DNA from 2 places in the Candidatus Enterococcus lemimoniae genome. Region 1 is predicted to be linked to the other one. Evidence: a T-box and tRNA genes for the amino acid it is inferred to sense, from the RefSeq annotation. Region 1 holds a T-box; the other holds one or more tRNA genes.
The links. A T-box is a leader RNA that pairs with one kind of tRNA and senses whether it is charged. The one in region 1 lies ahead of pheS (phenylalanine--tRNA ligase subunit alpha), so its partner is inferred to be a tRNA-Phe.
Positions count from the first base shown of each region.

Region 1 (8,213 bases):
CTATTTCAATTTGTTCGGTTTATTGAAAAAATGCAGGAAAAAGATAAGGACTTAGCAGAACCTGTTATTTTGAGCGAAGAAAATGCTGTTCGCGTTATGACGATCCACGCTAGTAAAGGATTGGAATTCCCAGTTGTTTTCATTTTAGATATGACAAAAGAGTTCAACCTTGGCGATCTGAATGAACGGTATATCTTTGACGACCGACTTGGTGTTGGGATTCGTTATTTGGATCAAACAGATCGGATGCTTTATGAGACATTGCCGTTTTTAGCAATCAAGCAGGCAAAATTAAAAAAATTACTCTCAGAAGAGATGCGCAAATTGTATGTAGCGTTGACTCGTGCAGAACAAAAGCTTTATCTTGTGGGGTCATATAACAATCAAGAAGCAACATTTAAAGAGTGGCTGAAAGTGGCTGATGTTCAAACTAAAGTATTACCAAGCGAAAATCGGTTACAAGGAAAGAGTAGTTTGATGAACTGGGTGGGAATGAGTTTGGTTCGTCATCAGAAAATGGCTGAATTCCAATCGGCGTTTACAACTGAAAAAATTGTGGGAATCACACAACATCCAGCGGGATTCTCGGTTTCATTCATGACTGAACAAGCCATCCAAGAACAATTTGCTGCCTTTCAATTTATCGATACAGGTTTGAGTAAAGCCGAAAATTCTAAAAGTAGTGATCCTAAATTAGTAGAGCAAGGGTTATACCGTTTAAACTATGATTACCCCTACCAGCTCTCAACCAAAACGACTAATTACCAATCAGTATCAGAAATCAAACGTGTATTTGAAGACCCGGATAATAAAGAAATCGCTAAAATCGAAGTAGATGAAAAAAATACACTTCAGCCAACTCCAATGATCGTTCACCGAATGAGTGAAGGCGAGTTGGGGAAACCTAGATTTATTGAAACGATCCGAAAACCATCAGCAGTGGAGGTTGGTTCAGCAACTCATTATTTATTACAATTGCTGGATTTAAACGAAGAACCAACCAAAGATAGTATTACCCAATTGATCGAAGAATTAGTCCAAACGAAAATTATTCAAGAAAATGTAGCAAAACAAATCAAGATTGATCAGGTACTCTCTTTTTATCAGACACACTTGGGCCAACAACTGTTAGAAAATCCAACTAAAGTTGTGCGAGAACAACCATTTTCAATGTTGTTGAGAGCAGAAGAATTGATCAAAGATTATCCCAGAGAAACACAAGATGATTTATTGATCCATGGAATGATTGATGGTTATCTTGAACAAGACAACAATTGCATTCTTTACGACTATAAAACAGATTTTGTCCAAGATATCGAAAACGTCCAAGAGATCAAGAAAGTCATTCAGCGGTACCGTGGTCAGTTAAATTTATATCGAAAAGCACTTGCTCAAGCTACGAGCAAAGAGGTAAATAGTGTTTTTCTAGTCTTATTATCTGCTGGTATCATTATCGATATGGATGAAGAACAGATCATTGAAAAAATGAAGTAAAACAAAAGCAAATCTACTTACAAATTGTAAGTTGTGTGCTATACTCAGTTCACGAGGTGAGGAAAATGGAGCAAGTAAAAACAACCGAATTTTCATTATGTCCTAAGTTTGAAAAAGCTTTTGCGATTTTAGGGAAGAAATGGAATGGTTTGATTATTGATGTCTTGTTGGAAAACGGTCCTCAACGATTTGGTGAGTTAAGACAAAAAATCCCTGAACTAAGCGATCGCGTATTAGTCGAGCGCTTGAAAGAATTAGAAGGTGAAGGGATCATCTCAAAAGCAGTTCGCTGTGACGAGAGTAGCCGTCTTGAATATTTCCTCTCAATCAAAGGCAAGGACTTACAACAAGCAATGGAACAAATCCAACATTGGGCAGAAAAATGGGTCACTGCTGAAGAATGCAGTTGACCTAAGACCTAATTTCTTGTAAACTGTAATCAATTGAATAGCAAAAAGCGTTGATGGAAAAGAGTAATTTGGCTGATACGAAAAGGGAAAACTTGTCTTAGACTGAAAACAAGTTACGTAATCGAAAAATGAAGTTCACTTCCGGAGTTTGTTTGTTCCAAGTGTTCAGACCGGTGAAAGCCGTTATAAGAATTGAGTGCATGATTTTTTGTCATGAAGTAGGATGGTAACACGATAGCTCGTTCCTTTAGATAGGAGCGGGCTATCGTTTTTTATTTTATCAAGTACCTACAATTAATGTACTTAGTTCAATTATTATAGAAAAGAAAGGATTAGAAAAATGACATTAAAAGCTCAATTAGAAGCTTTAAGAGATGAAACATTGACGAATATTCAAAATGTAGCGGATCTTAAAGCCTTAAACCAAATCAGAGTGGAAACACTAGGTAAAAAAGGACCCATTACAGAAGTCTTGAGGGGAATGAAAGATTTATCAGCAGAAGAACGTCCAGTAGTGGGGAGCTTTGCTAATGAAATCCGAGATTTATTGACTGAAGCTGTTGAAACTCGCAAGGAAGTTTTAGAAACAGAGGCGTTGAATGCAGCTTTAGAACAGGAAACAATTGATGTAACATTACCAGGTAAACAGATGACACATGGCACTCGTCATGTGTTATCCCAAGTGATGGAAGAAATCGAAGATATTTTTGTAGGAATGGGTTATCAAGTTGTAGAAGGCTATGAAGTTGAGTCTGATCATTACAATTTTGAGCGGATGAATTTACCAAAAGATCACCCAGCACGTGATATGCAAGACACGTTTTATATCTCAGATGATATCTTGATTCGCACCCATACTTCTCCTGTACAAGCAAGAACGATGGAAAAACATGATTTTTCAAAAGGTGCACTCCGCATGATTTCTCCTGGGAAAGTTTTCCGTAGAGATACAGATGATGCAACACATAGCCACCAATTCCATCAAATCGAAGGGCTAGTTATCGATAAAAATATTACAATGGGTGACCTAAAAGGCACATTAGAAGTTGTGATGAAAAAAATGTTTGGTGAAGATCGTAAGATTCGTCTGCGCCCAAGTTATTTTCCGTTTACTGAGCCTTCCGTTGAAGTGGATGTTAGTTGCTTCAAATGTGGTGGTGCAGGCTGTAATGTCTGTAAACAAACTGGCTGGATCGAAATTTTAGGTGCCGGCATGGTTCATCCAGATGTTTTATCGATGTCAGGTATTGATCCAAAAGAATATACTGGTTTTGCTTTCGGTTTAGGGCCAGATCGTGTTGCAATGTTGCGTTATGGCGTTAACGATATTCGTAATTTCTATCAAAATGATTTACGTTTCTTAAATCAGTTCAAGGTAAAGGAGTAGTCGACGATGTTAGTTTCTTATAAATGGTTAAGTGAATATTTAGATCTATCAAAAATCTCAGCAAAAGAATTATCTGATCAAATGTCTTTGACAGGGATCGAAGTTGAAGGCGTTGAAGTTCCAGAAGATGGTTTGAAAAAAATCGTCGTTGGTGAGGTCAAAGAATGTGTTCCTCATCCTAATTCAGATCATTTATCGATTTGTCAAGTGGATATCGGTGAAGCAGAATTATCCCAAATCGTTTGTGGTGCACCGAATGTCAAGGTCGGTATCAAAGTAATTGTGGCCTTGCCTGGTTCTCGAATCACTGGTAATCAAAAAATCAAAAAAGGTAAAATGCGTGGTGAAGTGTCAAATGGGATGATTTGTTCTTTACAAGAATTAGGTTATTCCGATAACGTAATCCCGAAAGCCTATTCGGATGGAATTTATTACATGCCAGCTGACGCAGTTAATGGCGATGATGTTTTTTCATACTTAGATATGGATGATCATATTATCGAATTATCAATCACGCCAAATCGTGCAGATGCATTGAGTATGCGTGGTGTTGCGTATGAAGTTGGGGCGATTTACCGTCAAACACCCAAGTTTAATGATGAGCCCTTAAAAGAGGATACAAGTGAAACAGCTGCAGATTACATTTCTGTGGAAGTGACCGACAAAGAAGATACACCAGCCTACCAAATCAGAGTCATCAAAGATGTAAAAATCGCTGAGAGCCCACTATGGCTGCAAACACGTTTAATGAATGAGGGGATTCGCCCAATCAATAATGTAGTTGATATCACAAACTATATTCTTTTATTATTCGGACAACCGTTACATGCGTTTGATTATGATAAACTAGCAAGTAAAACTATTTTAGTAAGACGTGGTAAAACAGGTGAAGAAATCGTCACGTTAGATGGCGAAACACGCAAAGTATCAGAAGGAAATATCGTCATCACAAATGGGCAAGTTCCTGTTGCTTTGGCTGGAGTTATGGGTGGAGCCGACTCAGAAATTACTGATGAAACAACAACTGTAGCTTTGGAGTCAGCTTTGTTTAATTCATTATCCGTTCGTAGAACGTCAAAAGAGTTCAATTTGCGGAGTGAGTCTTCTAGCCGATTTGAAAAAGGTATCAATCATGCAACGATTGGTGAAGCAGGGGATGTGGCTGCTGCAATGATTGCTAAATTAGCTGGAGGAACAGTAGTTTCAGGTAAAGCGATTGGCTCAGAAGTAAGACTTGAAGAGGTTATTGTAAGTGTGACGATTTCAAGAATCAATGAATATCTAGGGACTAAAATGGATCAAGCAACGGTCAGTGAAATTTTTGACACACTAGGTTTTGACTATGTACTTGATCAAGAGAAATATACTGTGACAGTTCCCCCTAGACGCTGGGATATTAAGATCGAAGCTGATTTGATCGAAGAAGTGGCACGGATTTATGGGTATGATAACTTACCTTCCACATTGCCAAAAGGTGAAACGGTGGCAGGTAGCTTAACGAGTGGACAACTATTAGTTCGTAAGATCAAGAGTTTACTTGAAGGATGCGGTGCCAGTGAGGCAATTAGCTATGCTTTGACAACTGAGGAAAAATCTCGTCAATTTATGATGAGAGAAAGCCAAACAACAAGTCTGCAATGGCCAATGAGTGAAGAGCGTTCTGTCTTAAGAATGAACTTGATTTCAGGATTATTAGATGACGTAGCCTATAATGTTGCCCGTAAAAACAACAATATTGCACTTTATGAGGTTGGACGAGTTTTTTATCAAGACAATGATCCTAAAAAAGAATTGCCTTATGAAGAGAACCATCTAGGGATCGTCTTATCAGGAAACAGTAAAGTGAAAGATTGGCAAACCAAGGAAACAACTGTTGATTTTTACACAGTGAAAGGGATGCTTGAAGAATTATTTGACTCTGTTGGGATTTTAAATAAAATTTCTTACGAAGCAACAAAAGAAAATCAAGATCTACATCCAGGAAGAACGGCTTTGATAAAATTGAATGATACGGTCATCGGATTCATCGGGCAAGTTCATCCAACTGTAGCAAAAGAATACGAGATTCCAGAAACATACGCCGCTGAATTAAATCTTCAAGCAATCATCGCAGAAGAAAATGACGCATTAGTGTATCAACAAATCTCAAAATTCCCAGCAGTTTCACGGGATATTGCTTTACTGGTCGATGAATCAGTAACAAGCCAAGAATTAGTAGGAACTATTTCCAAACATGCTGGAAAATTCTTGCAATCCGTTCACTTATTTGATGTTTATCAAGGAGAGAACATCGCTGAAGGGAAAAAATCAATGGCTTATAGCTTGACGTTTGTCAACGCTGAAGCAACATTGGTTGATGAAGAGATCAATCAATCAATGGAAAAAGTAGAAAAGGCATTAGTGGAGCAATTTGCTGTGAAGATTCGCTAAAAGAAAAAGTTCCGCAAAACTTAAATAGTTTTGCGGAACTTTTTTTAGTCGATTAAGCCCAATTTCTAGATAACCATCTGGAAAACTGAGAAATCGAAAAATTAATGACAAAATACATCAAGGCGACAAGGCCGTAAATTGCAAAAACTTGACTTGTTTGAGCATAGCGGCCCATCAATATATAAGATTTCCCGAAGAGCTCTTGCAGCGCAATAACGGAATATAAAAAACTAGTATCCTTAATTACCGTCACAAATTGTGAAACAATTGCGGGCAATACGTTGCGAATGGCTTGAGGTAAAACGATATATATAAGAATTTGAAAATTGCTAAAGCCTTGAGAACGGGCGGCTTCTTTTTGTCCTTTGTCAACACCATTTAAACCGCCACGGATAATTTCAGCTAAAGCAGCGGTTGTAAAAACAGTAAAGCTAACAATTCCAGCAGGAGTAGACTTTATTTTAAAAATCAAGAAAATAACATAGATCCATAGTAAATTAGGTATATTACGAACGATTTCGATATATAAACTAGCTAGAAACTTTAAAGGACCTTTTTTTTGATTTCTTAAAACAGCTAAAATAGTACCGAAAATCGTACTTAAAATAATTGATACAAAAGAAATGTAAAGAGTAAGCTTCAACCCATCGAATAAAAAGCGCAAGTTATTGCCGGTGAGAAGTTGACTCATTTGTTCTGAAAAAGACATATTTGCGACCTCCTATCTGGTATAAGCTTTCTTATTGTTTTCTTCTAATTTCCGAGCCAATTTAGCTAACGGGAAGCACAGGATAAAGTAAAGGAATCCTGCTAGCGCAAATGCCGGAATATAGTTTAGATTGATCGAAGACCAACTATTTGCTGTAAACATCACATCTGCTCCCGAAATAATCGCAACTGTTGAGGTATTTTTGATTAAATTTACGATTTGATTTGTAAGTGGCGGTAGCATAATTCGCCAAGCTTGAGGCAATACGACAAAGCGCATTGTTTTTCCATAAGAAAAACCTTGAGAATAAGCTGCTTCAAATTGCCCTTTAGGCACAGCACCGATCCCTGAACGAACAACTTCTGAGATATAGGCGCCATGATAAAGGCCCACACAAATGATCGCAATCGTTGTTGTCGAAAAAGTTAGCATTGGACTAATCAATGGAAAACCATAATAAACAACGATAAATTGAATCAACAATGGGGTGTTCTGAAAAAATTCAACATAAATTCGACTGATTAGATTCAATAATTTGTTGTGCATCGCAGAGAGGCTCCCAAAAAATATCCCTAATAACATCGCCACGATCAATGATCCGACCGCAAGTAAAATGGTATAAAGGAAAGCATCGCCAAAAAGTCTCCAGTCTTTAAGCAAAGCTTCCCAACGATAAAGCGCAAATGGCCCTGAATTCGCTATAATGAACATTTGATTTCCTCCCAAATTCTAACGAAATTGTATAGAATCGGGAAAAATTAGTCCAGATTCCACGTTTTGTAGATTTTTTCCAAAGTACCGTCTTTTTCCCATTTTTCAATGGATTTATTTAACTGATCGTTTAATTCCGTATTTGCTTTCTTCGTAGCGATACCGTATTCTTGTGGTGAGAAACCATCTTTCAAGATTTCGGTACTATCATCTACATAACCAGTTAAAATTGATTTATCTACTGAAAAAGCATCGATTCTTTTAGATGTTAAGGCTGTTTTTAGTTCAGGATATGAGCCTAGTTCTTGATATTTGAACGTTACACCCAAATCCTTTGCCTGTTTTTCAATTGCTTCTTTGGTCGTTGCGGATTGAACGACACCAATTGTTTTACCATCTAAACTAGCAGTGTCGGTAAATTTGTCAGCTTTTCTAACCAAAAAACCAACTTCGTCTTTATAATATGGCGTTGTGAAATTATAGGTTTCTTTGCGTTCATCTGTGATGGTAAACGTTGCGATCACCATATCCAGTTCGCCATTATCTAATAGAGGTCCCCGAGTTTTTGCGGTTACACCAACAAACTCAACATTATCTTCACTACCAGTTAATTCTTTTGCAATCAAGCGCGCGATATCTGGCTCCATACCTTCATTTTTATTCGTATCAGGATTCATATATCCAAAGTTCGGAACATCTTCTTTAACACCGACTTTAATTACACCAGCATCTTTGATTTTTTGAAGATCAGTCGTTCCTTTGTTACCAGAATCAGTCGAATTTTTATCTTCGCCACTGCCACAACCGACAATCAGGCCGAGTAATAACGCAAGAGACAATGCACCGAATAATTTTTTTGTTTTTTTCATTTGAAATTCCTCCTTAGGTCTATTTTATTGTATTAATTATGAATGATTTTACTTAAGAACTCTTTAGCACGTTCGTTTTCAGTGCTAGTAAAGAAATGTTCTGGTGTTCCTGTTTCGATGATTTGCCCATCATCCATAAAAATCACTTTATCAGCGACTTGACGAGCGAAACCCATTTCATGAGTGACGCAAATCATCGTAAT
Region 1 is NZ_CP147248.1:648,249-656,461, reverse strand. It holds gene addA (helicase-exonuclease AddAB subunit AddA) at 1-1,494, shown strand, start outside; gene A5866_RS03255 (winged helix-turn-helix transcriptional regulator) at 1,560-1,904, shown strand; T-box leader at 1,946-2,154, shown strand; gene pheS (phenylalanine--tRNA ligase subunit alpha) at 2,245-3,291, shown strand; gene pheT (phenylalanine--tRNA ligase subunit beta) at 3,298-5,721, shown strand; gene A5866_RS03240 (amino acid ABC transporter permease) at 5,774-6,412, opposite strand; gene A5866_RS03235 (amino acid ABC transporter permease) at 6,443-7,141, opposite strand; gene A5866_RS03230 (transporter substrate-binding domain-containing protein) at 7,189-8,010, opposite strand; gene A5866_RS03225 (amino acid ABC transporter ATP-binding protein) at 8,043-8,213, opposite strand, start outside.

Region 2 (8,213 bases), 1.4 Mb from region 1:
TTCATTTCTTTTTCAACAATATCATCTAGCCCAGCTTTCAATCGTGTAGTGATCGTTTTGTAGTCTTCAGCGGGCCAATTGACTTTCGCTTCTTCTACATTTTTAGCATCCAATTTTGCCACACTATTGGCAAATGATTCTGGTGTCATATTTTTCATGAATTCTTCTAGCGTAACGCCTTGATCGTCTGCAATATCTTGCCACATAGTGTGATTCAAATCACCTTCATAGGTGCCGAAGTTAAATTCTCTTAAACGTTCATCCGTAATAACTTTTAAATCTGATGATTTTTCACTTTCTTTTACAATCAAATTGGCTGTTTGAATCGCTCGACCGCTATCACTACTGTATGCATTTTGAAACTCAATATCTTTTAGGCCAACTCCTGCCGCTGTGACGACTTCTTCACCAGCTTTCGTTAAGACTGCATCTGACCAACCTTGAACACGATCAGTTGTATTAAGCATTGTTTTCCCATGACGGACAATATACAAGGTTAATTCTTCTGGTGCTTTTTTAGCAGCTGATGCTTCCTCTTTTTTAGCATTGCCATTACCGCATCCTGCAACTACTAATAAACCTAACATTAAAACACCTAACAGTTTTACTGCTTTTTTCATTTGATTTCCCCCTATTTATGCGTTCGTTAAATCTTCTCCATTAGTCGCAATAACTTTTTTATACCAGTCAAATGATTTTTTCTTCGAACGTTTCAAAGTGCCATTGCCTTCGTTGTCACGATCCACATAGATAAAACCATAACGTTTTTTCATTTCCCCTGTTCCAGCTGACACTAAATCGATACAGCCCCACGTTGTATAGCCTAGTAAATCGACGCCATCAAGTTCTACTGCGTCTTTCATTGCTTGGATGTGCGCCGCTAGATATTCGATCCGGTAATCATCAATCACGTTGCCATTTTCGTCTGGTGTATCCACCGCACCTAAGCCGTTTTCCACGATAAACAATGGTTTTTGGTAACGGTCATACAAGTCGTTCATCGTTGTCCGTAAGCCTAGCGGATCAATCTGCCAGCCCCATTCACTTGCTTCTAAATAAGGATTCTTCACTGAGGCAAAGATATTACCGGCTGTTTGTTCGTTAACTGCTGGATCAGTTGATTGAACACGTGATGAGTAGTATGAGAATGAAATAAAGTCTACTGTGTGTTCTTTCAATAATTCTAAATCACCGTCTTCAATTGGCAATTCGATGCCTTCACGTTCTAATTCTTTCAACGCATACGCAGGGTATTCCCCACGCGACTGAACATCGATAAAGAAGAAGTTTTCGCGATCCGCTTTACGAGCTGCCCAAACGTCTTCTGGTTTACAAGTGTAAGCATAGTTGGTTCCTGCCGCTAACATACAGCCGACTTGGTTTTCAGGATCAACTTCATGCGCAATTTTCGTTGCGATCGCACTTGCTAATAATTCATGATGTGCCGCTTGATATTTCACTTGTTCTTTGTTCTCGCCTTCTTCAAAATAAAGACCTGCGCCCATAAAAGGTGCGTGTAAGATCATATTGATTTCATTGAATGTCAACCAATATTTAACCAAGCCTTTATAACGATTGAAAATCACGTTACATAGGTTCTCGTAAAAGCCAACCAACTCACGACTGCGCCATGCGCCATATTTTTCCACTAAATGCATTGGACAATCAAAGTGAGTGATCGTTACAAGAGGCTCAATGTTATGTTTGCGGCATTCTTTGAACAAATCTTCATAGAATTTCAAGCCTTCTTCATTTGGCTCTGTTTCATCACCTAATGGGAAAATACGACTCCACGCAATCGATAAACGATAGGTTTTAAAGCCCATTTCGCCAAACAAGGCAATATCTTCTTGATAACGGTGGTACATATCGATCGCATTTTGTGCTGGATAAAAATGTTCTTCATCAAAATGAAACATTTTTTTCTCGCCAGTGATCACTGGAAAACGATCTGGTCCGACTGGTGCTAAATCTACGTTCGCTAAGCCGCGACCACCTTCGTTATAGCCCCCTTCACATTGATTCGCTGCGGTTGCGCCGCCCCATAAAAAGTCTTTTCTAAATGACATGTCAAAATCCCTTTCTATACAAAGCTTACAGCAGAGTTTAACTTATTCCACTGCAAGTCATTTTCCATTATTTTTTTAAATCAATCCAGTAATTAAAGTATCGCTTGAAGTCACTTCACGCTCTTGCGTTTCTACAATATCTAAATAGTCAGCTGTATTTGTCACAATAACTGGCGTTTCCACACTATATCCAGCCGCTTTGATCGCTTCAATATCAAATGTAACTAACACTTGACCTTTTTTAACTTTGTCTCCTTGAGCCACTCTTGCTTCAAAACCATTTCCATCTAGCTGAACCGTATCCATCCCGATATGAATCAATAGCTCCATCCCCTGATCTGAAATCAAACCAATTGCATGTAACGTTGGAAACAAGGTCATTACAGTTCCATCAAATGGTGCTCTAACCACACCTTCTGTAGGTTCAATCAAAATACCTTTACCTAAAGCACCTTGAGCAAAGGCTTGATCACTTGCTTTACTTAATGGTAATACACGACCTTTAACCGGACTTAAAACGGCTTCTTTGATTGCCTTTTGTGCTTTTTTATTCTCTGTTATGTCTTCTACGACAGTACTATCTTTCCAGAAGAAGAATGTTAATGCAAAACCGATAACCATTGCGATTAGAATAGCAACAAATGAATGAACAACACCACTCGCATCGTCACCGTTGATAAAGTTTAGAACTCCGAAAATACCTAAACCACCCATTGTATAAGAGGTTACACCCTTGATCATCAAGTATAATCCACCTACAGCAGCACCGATCATTGAAAAAATGAATGGTGTCTTTTTAGGTAAAGTAATACCATAGATTGCTGGTTCAGTTACACCAAAAATTCCTGAAATGATTGCTGGTGGACATAATGCTTTCATTTTTGTGTCTTTCAATTTAAAGAACATCGCCATAACTACAGCAGTCTGTGCAAAACTTGCAGCAAAAGAACCCACTAATACTTGGCTTGCTCCTTCTTGAGTGATTTGCATGATTGCAAGCGGCACAACACTCCAATGTAAACCAAAAATAACCAATACTTGCCAGAAGAAGCCAAGAATAACGCCATATAATGCAGGTGAGAAGCCCATCAACGCTTGGAAACCAGCACTTAGTAAATCAGTTAGCATACTGATGATTGGACCAATTACTAAAAAGCCAATTGGTAATGCAATCAATAGCACAAAGAATGGTACCAAAAATGTTTGAACAACTTCAGGAATAAGTTTCTTGAAGAGCTTTTGGATTTGAGCTGCAAACGCTACAATGAAAATAATTGGTACTACACTACTTGTATATCCAGCACCAACCCAAGGTATTCCTAAAAACGTAGTATATGCAGGTAAACCCAATAAACTATAAGGAGCAGCAGCTCCTGCTCCTGCAGTCGTTTCAAAAGCCGCTTGTAAGGCGCCACCTTGAACTGTTGGATAACAAAGGGATGCACCGATCACAATCCCTACCATCGGATTCAAATTGAATTTTCTAGCAGCTGTATACCCCAAAATCACTGGCATGAAGTAGAAGATCGCATCGCCAATGCCATTTAACATTGTATAAGTTCCAGAAGTAGCAGAATATAATTTCAAGAAAACAAGTAAAGCATTTAAACCTTTTACCATACCAGCTGCAGCAAGTGCTCCTAAGAAAGGTTGGAAACATCCACTTAGAATATCAATTAAACGATTGAAAAGATTACCGCCAGAAGATTCTTGTTCAGCATCAGCTGAAATCCCAGCAATGCTTACAACATCTTCATAAACTGCTGGTACATGATTACCAATGACAACTTGATATTGTCCACCACTTTTCATTACGGTGACAACACCATCCATGTTTTTCAATACATCATCATTTGCTTTTGATTCATCTTTCAACTTAAAGCGCAGACGTGTAATACAATGTGTTAAACTATTAATATTTTCTTTTCCACCTACGTTATCAACAATTTTCTGTGCTAAATCATGATATTTTCCCATTTTTTGTTCCTCCAAAGTTTAGTTTTTATAAATACATTACATTTGAAGGTTTAGCCAACTTAATGTCACTATCCAAGGGGTCTTTCTCTGTTTATCAACTTATCTGTCCACCTTTCATCTTATGATTGATCTATGCTAAGATTTAACAATCTTGCTAACTATTTGTCTGTATTACTCGCGAGATATGAATAATCAAATACATTTTCTCTTCCTTAGAAATAGTATAAGCATAACTTTCCGTCAAAAAATGACCAATTTTATTTACACAAGTGTAAGCATTACAATACTTTTTTTTGATTACTTCGTATAATTCTCCATCATCTTCATCGTGAAATTCTTTATGATTTAATAGACGATAAGCAAAAAATTTTAAATGAGTACTAAAACGATAAAAATAAACAGAATCTTCATTGAAGGTAGTTTTGAAATGATACTTCACGATATTCGTGATTTCTTGCATGATTTTTGTCAGCTCATAAACGTTCCCTACTTCTTCATCCATCTCTGCATTAACTAAGTGTAATGCAATAAAGCCAGCTTCATCCTCTGGTAATTGAACGTCAAATTTTTCTTTGACCATTTCAATTGCTTTAGTACCAATAAAATATTCATCTGAAAAAAAACGTTTGATATCCCATAATAAAAAGTTCTTCACTTCAATTCCTTGTCGCATTCTTTCTAGCGCTGTATGAAGATGGTCAGTTAAAGAAATAAAGATTGTATCATTTAACTTCCTTCCAAGCTTAGTTTTGGCATACTTGATAATTTCATCTGAAAGCTGCATTACCTCCATGGGAAGATCTCCTAGCAATTCTTGGAACTTCAGTGATGTATCTTGATTGGCTAATCGAAATACTTGATCTACCATTGCCTCTGGAACAAAATCTCCAACTTTTTTTTTGAACGCTATACCACGTCCCATAACAATTTGCTCTTGTTTATGGTCATCCAACGTAATCACAACATTATTATTCAAAATTTTTTGAATAATCATCTTTTCGCTCCCTTCTTCACACTTAACTCCTTTAATTGTAAAAAAAGAAAAACCCAACCTTTCCAAAAAAGAAGAATTTCCTCTTCATTGGAAAAATTAGGTTTAGCTTGTATTTAAACAATCACTATCCATTTATTCACTTGTTGTGTACAAGCATAGAATACCCCATTATAAGTGCGATGTCAACGTTTTCATAAAAATATTTTAAAAAACAAAAAAAACATCAAGCTATACGCAAAATGTTTTGTAAACATGACCCGTACGGGAATCGAACCCGTGATACCGCCGTGAAAGGGCGGTGTCTTAACCGCTTGACCAACGGGCCTTTTGAAATTATGGGCCTAAATGGACTCGAACCATCGACCTCACGCTTATCAGGCGTGCGCTCTAACCAGCTGAGCTATAGGCCCTTAAAGAAAAAAGCGGGTGACGAGAATCGAACTCGCGACGGCAGCTTGGAAGGCTGTGGTTTTACCACTAAACTACACCCGCATGCTTCTTCTTTGAAATGGCGCAAGACAGAATCGAACTGCCGACACACGGAGCTTCAATCCGTTGCTCTACCAACTGAGCTACTGCGCCAAAAAATATAATAATAACGGTCTGGACGGGACTCGAACCCGCGACCTCCTGCGTGACAGGCAGGCATTCTAACCAGCTGAACTACCAAACCAATAGTAAGTATTGCGTCACTACTTTATTGCCTTGCTCTTAAATATTATTCAAAAGCAATTGCGGGGGCAGGATTTGAACCTACGACCTTCGGGTTATGAGCCCGACGAGCTACCTGACTGCTCCACCCCGCGATAATTATAGTCTTTATTGACTATAGAAAGGTGTTATTCTTGGTGATTTCTAGTAAGGATACCTCGCTCACTTTGTTCGCCAAGTACTATTCATCATCTGTTCTGGCAAAGCCAATCACATTGATTCTCAGTAAAGGAGGATAAGGGATTCGAACCCTTGCACGGTTTTACCCGCCTGACGGTTTTCAAGACCGTTCCCTTCAGCCGGACTTGGGTAATCCTCCGAAATAAAAAATTATTAAAAATGACCCGTACGGGAATCGAACCCGTGATACCGCCGTGAAAGGGCGGTGTCTTAACCGCTTGACCAACGGGCCGCTATGAAACGGAGAAGGAGGGATTTGAACCCTCGCGCCGGTTTCCCGACCTACACCCTTAGCAGGGGCGCCTCTTCAGCCACTTGAGTACTTCCCCAAGAAAAATTTAAAAATAAATGGGCCTAAATGGACTCGAACCATCGACCTCACGCTTATCAGGCGTGCGCTCTAACCAGCTGAGCTATAGGCCCATAAAGCGGGTGACGAGAATCGAACTCGCGACGACAGCTTGGAAGGCTGTGGTTTTACCACTAAACTACACCCGCAAAACTTTATAACGGTCTGGACGGGACTCGAACCCGCGACCTCCTGCGTGACAGGCAGGCATTCTAACCAGCTGAACTACCAAACCAATAGTAAGTATTGCGTCACTACTTTATTGCCTTGCTCTTAAATATTATTCAAAAGCAATTGCGGGGGCAGGATTTGAACCTACGACCTTCGGGTTATGAGCCCGACGAGCTACCTGACTGCTCCACCCCGCGATAATTATAGTCTTTATTGACTATAGAAAGGTGTTATTCTTGGTGATTTCTAGTAAGGATACCTCGCTCACTTTGTTCGCCAAGTACTATTCATCATCTGTTCTGGCAAAGCCAATCACATTGATTCTCAGTAAAGGAGGATAAGGGATTCGAACCCTTGCACGGTTTTACCCGCCTGACGGTTTTCAAGACCGTTCCCTTCAGCCGGACTTGGGTAATCCTCCGAAATAATTATTAGTAAATCATTCGTCACTACAATGGACCTTGTAGGACTCGAACCTACGACCGGACGGTTATGAGCCGTCTGCTCTAACCAACTGAGCTAAAGGTCCTTGGCTCTTAAAAAGGAATCGCGGCGAAGGGGATCGAACCCCCGACCTCCCGGGTATGAACCGGACGCTCTAGCCAGCTGAGCTACACCGCGAAAATAATAATTACTAATGGAGCCTAGCGGGATCGAACCGCTGACCTCCTGCGTGCAAAGCAGGCGCTCTCCCATCTGAGCTAAGGCCCCACAACATAAATCGGGAAGACAGGATTCGAACCTGCGACCCCTTGGTCCCAAACCAAGTGCTCTACCAAGCTGAGCTACTTCCCGTATTTACAAATGCACCCAAAGGGAGTCGAACCCCTAACCTCTTGATTCGTAGTCAAGCACTCTATCCAGTTGAGCTATGGGTGCTACATGTCATACATCTGTATGTCACTGCAATGCCGAGGACCGGAATCGAACCGGTACGGTGATCACTCACCGCAGGATTTTAAGTCCTGTGCGTCTGCCAGTTCCGCCACCCCGGCGAACAAGCTAAGCGGAAAACGGGGTTCGAACCCGCGACCCCCACCTTGGCAAGGTGGTGCTCTACCACTGAGCTATTTCCGCAATTTGGATGCCGGCTAAAGGATTTGAACCCTCGACCCTCTGATTACAAATCAGATGCTCTACCAACTGAGCTAAGCCGGCGTATTCGCCAAGTATTAAACGAGACTAAAAATGCGGGTGAAGGGACTTGAACCCCCACGCCGTAAGGCGCTAGATCCTAAATCTAGTGCGTCTGCCAATTCCGCCACACCCGCAAAATATTCCTATGAGCCGTGCAGGGCTCGAACCTGCGACCCTCTGATTAAAAGTCAGATGCTCTACCAACTGAGCTAACGGCTCAAAAAATGGAGGTTGACGGGATCGAACCGCCGACCCCCTGCTTGTAAGGCAGGTGCTCTCCCAGCTGAGCTAAACCTCCAAGACAACACTTTAGCGTGGCGACGTCCTACTCTCACAAAGGGAAACCCTTCACTACAATCGGCGCTAAGAAGCTTAACTTCTGTGTTCGGCATGGGAACAGGTGTATCCTTCTCGCTATCGCCACCACACTGGGTGTTGTTACTATTAAGTTGAGTGATTATTCACTCAAAACTGGATTGAAGTAGTAATCAAACATTCCGAAAATACTTTTTTATTTCGTTTCTTTGGTTAAGTCCTCGACCGATTAGTATTGGTCCGCTCCGTACATCACTGCACTTCCACTTCCAACCTATCTACCTGATCATCTCTCAGGGGTCTTACTTTC
Region 2 is NZ_CP147248.1:2,808,240-2,816,452, reverse strand. It holds gene A5866_RS13390 (histidine phosphatase family protein) at 1-620, opposite strand, end outside; gene A5866_RS13385 (6-phospho-beta-glucosidase) at 636-2,069, opposite strand; gene A5866_RS13380 (beta-glucoside-specific PTS transporter subunit IIABC) at 2,145-4,046, opposite strand; gene licT (BglG family transcription antiterminator LicT) at 4,201-5,040, opposite strand; tRNA gene A5866_RS13370 (tRNA-Glu) at 5,294-5,365, opposite strand; tRNA gene A5866_RS13365 (tRNA-Ile) at 5,377-5,450, opposite strand; tRNA gene A5866_RS13360 (tRNA-Gly) at 5,462-5,532, opposite strand; tRNA gene A5866_RS13355 (tRNA-Phe) at 5,550-5,622, opposite strand; tRNA gene A5866_RS13350 (tRNA-Asp) at 5,640-5,713, opposite strand; tRNA gene A5866_RS13345 (tRNA-Met) at 5,773-5,846, opposite strand; tRNA gene A5866_RS13340 (tRNA-Ser) at 5,981-6,070, opposite strand; tRNA gene A5866_RS13335 (tRNA-Glu) at 6,092-6,163, opposite strand; tRNA gene A5866_RS13330 (tRNA-Ser) at 6,173-6,260, opposite strand; tRNA gene A5866_RS13325 (tRNA-Ile) at 6,281-6,354, opposite strand; tRNA gene A5866_RS13320 (tRNA-Gly) at 6,359-6,429, opposite strand; tRNA gene A5866_RS13315 (tRNA-Asp) at 6,442-6,515, opposite strand; tRNA gene A5866_RS13310 (tRNA-Met) at 6,575-6,648, opposite strand; tRNA gene A5866_RS13305 (tRNA-Ser) at 6,783-6,872, opposite strand; tRNA gene A5866_RS13300 (tRNA-Ile) at 6,907-6,980, opposite strand; tRNA gene A5866_RS13295 (tRNA-Met) at 6,999-7,072, opposite strand; tRNA gene A5866_RS13290 (tRNA-Ala) at 7,090-7,162, opposite strand; tRNA gene A5866_RS13285 (tRNA-Pro) at 7,173-7,246, opposite strand; tRNA gene A5866_RS13280 (tRNA-Arg) at 7,257-7,330, opposite strand; tRNA gene A5866_RS13275 (tRNA-Leu) at 7,361-7,446, opposite strand; tRNA gene A5866_RS13270 (tRNA-Gly) at 7,457-7,528, opposite strand; tRNA gene A5866_RS13265 (tRNA-Thr) at 7,537-7,609, opposite strand; tRNA gene A5866_RS13260 (tRNA-Leu) at 7,641-7,722, opposite strand; tRNA gene A5866_RS13255 (tRNA-Lys) at 7,735-7,807, opposite strand; tRNA gene A5866_RS13250 (tRNA-Val) at 7,814-7,886, opposite strand; rRNA gene rrf (5S ribosomal RNA) at 7,901-8,016, opposite strand; rRNA gene A5866_RS13240 (23S ribosomal RNA) at 8,113-8,213, opposite strand, start outside.
Region 2: it encodes a tRNA-Phe, which carries the amino acid that the T-box ahead of pheS (phenylalanine--tRNA ligase subunit alpha) is inferred to sense. The anticodon was not compared.